2 regions of the Plantactinospora sp. B24E8 genome follow, and region 1 is predicted to be linked to the other one. Evidence: riboswitches for the same ligand, from Rfam matches in the RefSeq annotation. Region 1 holds a riboswitch; the other holds the start of a gene.
The links. A riboswitch is a leader RNA that binds a small molecule or an ion and turns the genes downstream of it on or off. The one in region 1 is predicted to bind cyclic di-AMP.
Positions count from the first base shown of each region.

Region 2: another riboswitch for cyclic di-AMP. It lies ahead of ABGB21_RS05175 (C39 family peptidase); the one in region 1 lies ahead of ABGB21_RS11495 (hypothetical protein).

Region 1 is NZ_JBDPMH010000005.1:303,855-307,713, forward strand. It holds gene ABGB21_RS11485 (FtsX-like permease family protein) at 1-834, shown strand, start outside; gene ABGB21_RS11490 (cation diffusion facilitator family transporter) at 978-1,892, shown strand; cyclic di-AMP (ydaO/yuaA leader) riboswitch at 2,136-2,264, shown strand; gene ABGB21_RS11495 (hypothetical protein) at 2,365-3,372, shown strand; gene ABGB21_RS11500 (cellulose-binding domain-containing protein) at 3,493-3,859, opposite strand, start outside.
Region 2 is NZ_JBDPMH010000002.1:297,876-301,734, forward strand. It holds gene mdlC (benzoylformate decarboxylase) at 1-340, opposite strand, end outside; cyclic di-AMP (ydaO/yuaA leader) riboswitch at 625-764, shown strand; gene ABGB21_RS05175 (C39 family peptidase) at 1,170-2,030, shown strand; gene ABGB21_RS05180 (GNAT family N-acetyltransferase) at 2,218-2,991, opposite strand; gene ABGB21_RS05185 (ABC transporter ATP-binding protein) at 3,056-3,859, opposite strand, start outside.

The DNA.
Region 1 (3,859 bases):
ACGGTGGCCGAGCTACGGCAGGCGCCGGCGCCGCTGGACGCCCGGATCCGGGTCTGGGCGGTGCCGCCGGGGCAGTTGGTGGGACCGATCCGGCCGGAGGTGACCGCCGGCGACCTGGACCGGCTCGGCCCCGGTACGGTGGCGCTCAGCCGCCAACTGGCGACCGAGCGGCGTCTCGGCCTGGGTGACCGGATCGGGCTGGGCCTGGGACCGGCGGACCCGCTGACCGTGGTCGCGCTCTACGACGACGCCCCGACCGACGGCGCCGCCCTGCTCGACTGGGCGACGTACACCGCCGGCCTCGGGGTGGCGGCACCGGACCGGCTGCTCGTCGACCTCGCCCCCGGGGTGTCGACGGCGACCGGCCGGCAGACCCTGGACACGCTGCTGCACGATCATCCGGCGGTCCGGGTCCGGGCGCTCGCCGAGCAGGCCGACGCGCTCGCCACCACCCTCGACGAACTGCTCGGGATCTTCGCCGCCCTGCTCGGCATGTCGGTGTTGATCGCGGTGCTCGGCATCGGCAACACCCTCGCGCTGTCGGTCTTCGAGCGTCGACACGAGTCGGCCCTGCTCCGGGCGCTCGGCCTGGCCCGCCGGCAGCTGACCGCCCTGCTGCTGGTCGAGGCGTCGCTGATCACCGCGGTCGGCGCGCTGGCCGGGCTCGTCCTCGGGGTCGCCCTCGGCTGGGCGGCGGCGCTCGGGCTGATCAACGCGTACGGGCACGGCCGGCCGGTCGTCCCGGTCGGTCAGCTCGCCCTCTGCGTCGCCCTCGCCGGCGCGGCGGCGATCCTGGCCAGCCTGCCGTCCGCCCGGCACGCCACCCGGCGGTGAGGGTGGTCCCCTTCTGACACCCGCCGGCCTCGCCGCCGCCGGGCACCGGTCGAGCCGGCGTCCACGGCCTGGCCGGCCAGCCAGACATATCGCAATGTCAGCATATGTCAGATCATGCCGGGCACAGCGGGGAAGGTGTGGACGTGGGAGCAGGACATGACCACGGCGGTGCGCTGACCCGCGCGGCGCAGCGGCACCGGGGGCGGCTGTGGGCCGCCTTCGCACTGCTCGCCGTGCTGATGGCGATCGAGGCGGCGACCGCGCTGCTGACCGGGTCGCTCGCGCTGCTCTCCGACGCCGGACACATGTTCACCGACGTACTCGGGATCGGGATGGCACTGGCCGCGATCACCGCGGCCGGCCGGGCGGCGGCCGACCCGCAACGGACCTTCGGGCTCTACCGCCTGGAGGTGCTGGCCGCGCTCGCCAACGCGGTCCTGCTCGCCGGCGTCGCGCTCTACGTCCTGGTCGAGGCGGTACGCCGGTTCGGCGACCCGCCCGAGGTCGCGGCCGGTCCGATGCTGGCGGTGGCGGTACTCGGCCTGCTGGCCAACCTCGCCGCGTTCGGCCTGTTGCGGGCCGGGGCGCGGGAGAGCATCAACCTGCGGGGCGCGTACCTGGAGGTGCTTGCCGACCTGCTCAACTCGGCGGGCGTGATCGTCGCCGCAGTGCTGATCATCACCACCGGCTGGCGGTGGGCCGACCCGATCGTGGCGCTGGCGGTCGGGCTCTTCATCCTGCCCCGCACCTGGCGACTCGGCCGTACGGCGGTCCGCATCCTGGTCCAGGCCGCTCCCGAACACCTCGACGTCGCGGCGGTGCGGGCCCGGCTGGCGGCCGTGCCCGGGGTCTGCGACGTCCACGATCTGCACGTGTGGACGCTCACCTCGGGGATGGAGGTCGCCTCCGCCCACCTGACCCTGGACGCGGGGGCGGAGGTCGCCAGCGTGCTCGCCGCCGCCCACGCGGCGCTGGACGAGGACTTTCACATCTCACACGCCACGCTGCAGGTGGAGCCCCGCACCGCGCCCGGCGCCTGCGGGCCCACCGACTGGTGAACGCTGCTGGCCCGGCGCCCGGTGGTGCGGCCCTCCGGGTACCACGCCATGGCGCGCGACACGCCTACCGGGAGTAGTTAGCGGGACCTTAAATCTGGTCCGACAATCGGCCGAGTATGTCCGATTAGTTCACCCAGAAACCGCACAATCGGGGCGACCACTTCGGCAACGGCATGTGTCACCCGACAGCAACTGCCGGTAGGCTCAGCCCCGGCCTCCGCCGGAGGAGTACCCACCGGACCGTGGAGACCGCCGCCTAATCGCCATGCGCGAGCCGGGGAACCAGGTACCAGGGGTGCATCCGCGCCAGCGGTAGGGATCTTCCGTCCCGAACCCGTCAGCTAACCCGGTCGGCGACTGACGGAAGGACACTGTCATGCCGTTCCTGGCATCCGCCAGCAGCACCACCCGCCCGGCCAACCGGGCGGTTCCGGGATCCGGCCGCCGATCGGCCGCCCGACTGGCCGTCGTCATGACCGCGCTGGTCGCCCTGGGCGCACTCGTCGTGACGCTCGGCGGCTCCCCCGCCACCGCGGCCCCCGCCCCACTCGGTTACGCACCCGGTGACATCGACGAGGGGGGCAGCGACGACCTCCGCGACCAGCTCGAGAAGGCAAGCAAGGGGTACGTCGACGCCAAGGCCAAACTGGACCGCTCGGTCAAGCGGCAGAAGGAGCTGAACGAGCAGCTCGGCAGACTGCGGACCGAGGTGACGGCCCGCAGCCAGCAGGTCGCCGAGATGGCCGGCATGGCGTACCGGACAGGCCGACTCGGCCAGGTGTCCGCCCTGCTCAGCAGCGGTTCCCCGGCCAGCCTGCTGGACCGGGCCGCCGCACTGGACAAGGTGGCCGCCAACGAGAACCGCGCCCTGCGCGACCTGCGGGCGACCCTCGACGCCGAGGTCGAGGCCAAGGCCGAACTCGACCGGGAGGTGCGCGAGCAGCGCAAACAGGTCGAGGTGATGGAGACCCGCAAGAAGCAGGCCGAGCGGGCGCTCGCCGCGGCGAACAGCGGCGGGCCCGGTTCGGGGGTCAGCGGTGGCAACTCCGCCTCGGCGCGGCCGGCGCCCCGCAACTCCGACGGCTCCTGGCCGCCGGAGTCGTGCAGCGTCGACGACCCGACGCCGGCCGACGGGTGCATCACACCACGCACCCTGCACGCGCTCAACCAGGCCAAAGCGGCCGGCTTCACCCGGTACGTCTCCTGCTACCGCAGTGGTGGCAGCGGCGAGCATCCGAAGGGCCGGGCGTGCGACTTCGCCGCCCAGAAGAACGGATTCGGCGGCGTCGCCACCGGGGGCGACCGGACGTACGGCAACAACCTGGCGGCGTACTTCGTCCGCAACGCCGACCGGCTCGGGGTGCTGTACGTGATCTGGTTCAAACAGATCTGGCTGCCGAGCAGTGGTTGGCGGGCCTACAACGGGGGTGGTGACCCGTCGAGTGACCACACCAACCACGTACACCTGTCCATGAACTGACGACCGCACGTCCACGAAACCACCCGCCGGCACCGCCCGCCACCCCTGGGCAGTGCCGGCGGGTCGTTTTCGCGGGCGCCAGAGCGCAGGCGCCGGAATACGACGAGGTTGCCCGGTCGGTCAGCAGCCGATCCGGGCCGAGCCGAGCGCCACGTCGTCGAACCAGAGCGTGTCGGCACCCTCGCCGTAGCTCTCCCAACCGAGCCGCAGATCGGTCAGGTTCGGCCGCCAGTTGGCCCGGTTGTGCCACTGCCCGTCGATGTCGTGGGTGGGCGTGCCGTCCGCGGTCAGGCCGGTCACCGCCGTACCGTCGACCCAGGTCTGCAGCCGGCCCTGGGTGCCGTCGACCAGGAACTCGACGCAGGTCCACCGGTTGACCGGCAGCGGCAGGCTGAGCGCTACGCCGTTCGGACTCTGCTCGGGCAGCGTGGCGTCGTCGGAGGCGCGGTTCCACTGCAGGGCGCCGTTCTGGCCGCCCATCCGCAGG
Region 2 (3,859 bases), on a different contig from region 1:
GCACATTCGTCAGCATCGGCTCGAACAGATTCATCGTACGGGTCTGTTGTCCGGCGGTGACGATCATCGGTGTCCGGTTGTGCCAGGCGGTGACGAGGCTCCCCATTCCGTTTCCGGTGCCGGGCGCGGTGTGCAGGTTGACGTGGACCGGCCGTCCGCTCGCCTGCGCGTAGCCGTCCGCCATCGCCACCGCCGACGCCTCCTGCAGGGCCAGCACGTAGCGGAAGTCGGCGGGGAAGTTCTTCAGGAACGGTTCCTCCGTCGATCCGGGGTTGCCGAAGACCGTTGTCAGGCCGAGGGACCGGAGCAGGTCGTACGTCGCTTCGTGCACCGTTGTCATCGACCTGTGCCTCCTGGGGTCCCTGTGCCACCGACCGACCTGGCGCACCGACCTGCGGGCGTCTGGGCACCCGCTAACCGGGCTATTTCCGTCATACCGTACCCGTACATGATCATGCTGCTTTATCCCGCCGACCGCCCGGCCCTCCGCTGAGGCGGTCCCGGCCCGGCCAAATCGCGGTCCTGGTCACTGTTTTGCCAGCTGGGAGGGCTTGGCAATGGCGGAGAGCGGCCAGTAGTGTCGGCCCGTCTGGTCCGGCCGTCAAGTCGCCATCGGGTGACACCGGAGCAGACCCGCCGAGTCGTTCAGAACGAGCCGGGGACCCACAGTTATCTGGGGTGAATCCGCGAGCCATGGCCCGCGGTAGGGCGGCCTTCCCGCCCGAATCCGTCAGCTAACCCGGTAGGCGGCGCAGGAAGGAGTACGTGTTCGTGCCGCACCACCCGGGCCGTGGCCCGTCCCCCCAGTTTCCGTACCGCACCGCGTCCGGACCCCGGGTCCGCGCCTCCGACCCGCTTCAGCCGGCCGGGGCGGTAGTTCCGGCGCCGAGCCTCGACGGTTCCTGATCCGGTAGCGCCCCGACGCGGGCGGCTGCGCGGAACATCGGCCCGGCCCTGCCGGCCCGAACAGGAACCGAGCCGGTCCCTCCGGTGCCGGTCGGCCATTTCCTCCGCGTCCGCGCCGGCCCATGCCGTGTCGAATTAATGGATGAATGATTTCCGCGCCGTCCGCGCGGCATAGCGTCGCATTCTCGACAGCGGACGGAAACGTCGTACCGCCATTCATTTCCGAATGGGTGACGATGCGCATTTCCCCCTGGAGGATAATTGTGAAGCACGCCATAAACCAGCGACTCCGAACCGCCGTGTCCGGTCGACGGAACCGGTTCGCGCTCGCCACGGCGGCGGTCCTCGCCGCCGCCGCGACCAGCGGTGTCGTCCTCGCGTCACAGGACGCGCCGGCCCCGACCGGAGCCGCCACCGTCGCCGTCGCGGAACTCGGCTCCGTCCCGGCCGGTGGTCAGGCCGGCGCGGCGGTCCAGCCGATCACCCCGGCCACCACGGACCAGGCGACTCCGGCCGGCGGCGACACGGCGAGCCCGAGCACGTCGGCGACCGGTGGTGCGAGCCCGACCGGCGAGGCGAAGAAGGCGGTCAAGGCGGAGCCACCCGCGGCGCCGGCGGCGAAGACGCTGGACTACAACTTCCAGGCCCAGACGACCTACTACTACTGCGGCCCGGCCGCCACCCGGATCGCCCTGACCGCCCGCGACCTGTCGCCGAGCCAGGACACCGTGGCGAGCCGGCTGGGCACCACGACCAGCGGCACGAACTCGGCCGAGGACACCACCCGGGTCCTGAACAGCGTCATCGGGACCGACTTCTACCGGACCACGGCGATCTCCGGCCAGTCCGCGACGCCCGCCCAGATGGACCAGCTGCAGGCCGACGTCGTGCACGCGGTCAGCAACGGGTACGCGGTGGTGGCGAACATCGCCGGGTCGGCCGTCGACACGGCCGGCATGGGGCACAGCTACCCAGGCGGGCACTACCTGACCGTGGTCGGCTACCGCGACAACGGTCGTACCGTCAAGATCGCTGACCCGGCGATCCCCGGCTCGGACAGCACCTACTGGATGACCACCATCAACCTGGCGAACTGGATCGCCACCCGGGGTTACTCCGCCTGAGCCCCCGGACCGCCGACATCCCGCCCGCCGGCGTGGCATCCCTCCCCGCCGCCGGCGACACCCCGCCCGGTGAACATCCACCGGGCGGGGTGTCGGCTTTCCGGGGCCGCCGGTCCGGCGGTCAGGGCCAGCGTCGGCCCGGCGGTCAAGGTCGGTAGCCGGCGCCCGTCGGCCCGGCCGGTGGTGGTCAGGCCGGCGTCGGGTCGAACCGAAACTCGCCGTACTCGGCGACCGGGGTGAAACCGAGACGTCGGTAGAGGGCGATCGCGGCGGTGTTGTCCGCCCGGACGTTCAGGGTCACCCAGCGGACCGTGTCGAGCAGCCGCCGGCAGAGCGCGGCCACCGCCGAGGTGGCCAGGCCCTGTCCCCGGGCCGCCGGATGGGTGGTCACGTTGCCGAGCGCGCTGACCTTGTACACCGGTGACCAGACGTGCACCCCGGCCACCGCCAGCAGCTCGCCGTCGCGCCGGATGCCGACGTACTGGCCGGTCTGGACCATCCGCTCGTCGAACCAGTTGCCCGGGTACGCGGCCCGGTAGAGCGCCGTCATCTCCGGCAGGTCGGCGGTGGTCAGCAGTTCGCCGGCCGGGGCGACCCGGTCCAGCCGGCCGGGGTCGGTGAGCGCCATCTTCAGGTGTGGCCCGTACGCCCGCGTCGTGAAGTGCTCCGCCAGCACCGCCTCCCCGCCCGGCGACAGGTGGGCGTAGAAGGTACGGGGCAGGAGCGGGACCACCGCGGTCAGCAGTTCGGCCAGATCCTCGGGGGAGTGGTCCAACGCCAGCAGGGTGGGCTCGCCACCGCCGTGGTAGAGCAGCGCCACCTGCTCGCCGTACCGGTACCAGGTGGTGTACGGCCAGTAGAAGTCGTCGAGGTCGCCGAGTTCGTACGCGTGCAGGTGGGGATCGCGGCCCAGCAGCGCGGCGAGTTCGTCCCGGTCGTGGCTGGCTCGGATGGTCGTCACGGGCCAGATCATGGCACGGGCGCCGCCGGTCCCCGACGACGCCCGTGTCCGCTTCCCGCCGGCACTACGACCGGTTCATGAACTTCTCGTACTCGGCGACGACCTCGTCGGTCGGGCCGTCCGCCCGGATCAGCCCGGACTCCAACCAGATCGACCGCTCGCAGGTGTCCCGGATCGAGGCGATGGCGTGGCTCACCAGGAAGACCGTGCCGGCCTCGGCCCGCAGCTCCCGGACCCGCTGCTCGCTGCGACGCCGGAACCGGGCGTCACCGGTGGCGAGCGCCTCGTCGATCAGGAGTACGTCGTGCTTCTTCGCCGCCGCGATGGAGAACCGCAGCCGGGCCGCCATGCCGGAGGAGTACGTCCGCATCGGCAGCGAGCTGAAGTCACCCCGGTCGTTGATCCCGGAGAACTTGATGATCTCGGGAGCGTACTGGCGGACCTGCGCCGGGGACATCCCCATCGCCAGACAGCCGAGCGCGACGTTGCGTTCCCCGGAGAGGTCGTTCATCAGCGCCGCGTTCACGCCGAGCAGCGACGGCTGCCCCTGGGCGTAGATTGCGCCCTGGTTGGTCGGCAGCAGCCCGGCGATCGCCCGCAGCAGGGTCGACTTGCCGGAGCCGTTGCTGCCGAGCAGGCCGATCGCCTCACCCCGGTACGCGGTGAAGCTGACCCCCTTGACCGCGTGCACCTCACGGACCGTCGGCGCCTTGGCGCCGATCAGCATCCGCCGCAGTGCGGCGACCGGGCTGTTGGTACCGGCGGTGGCGCCCTTGTGTACCCGGTAGACGATGTGCACGTCGTCGACGATCACGGTGGGGATCCGGGACCCGTCGACGGCGGTGGTCGCCGAGGCACTGGTGCCGGC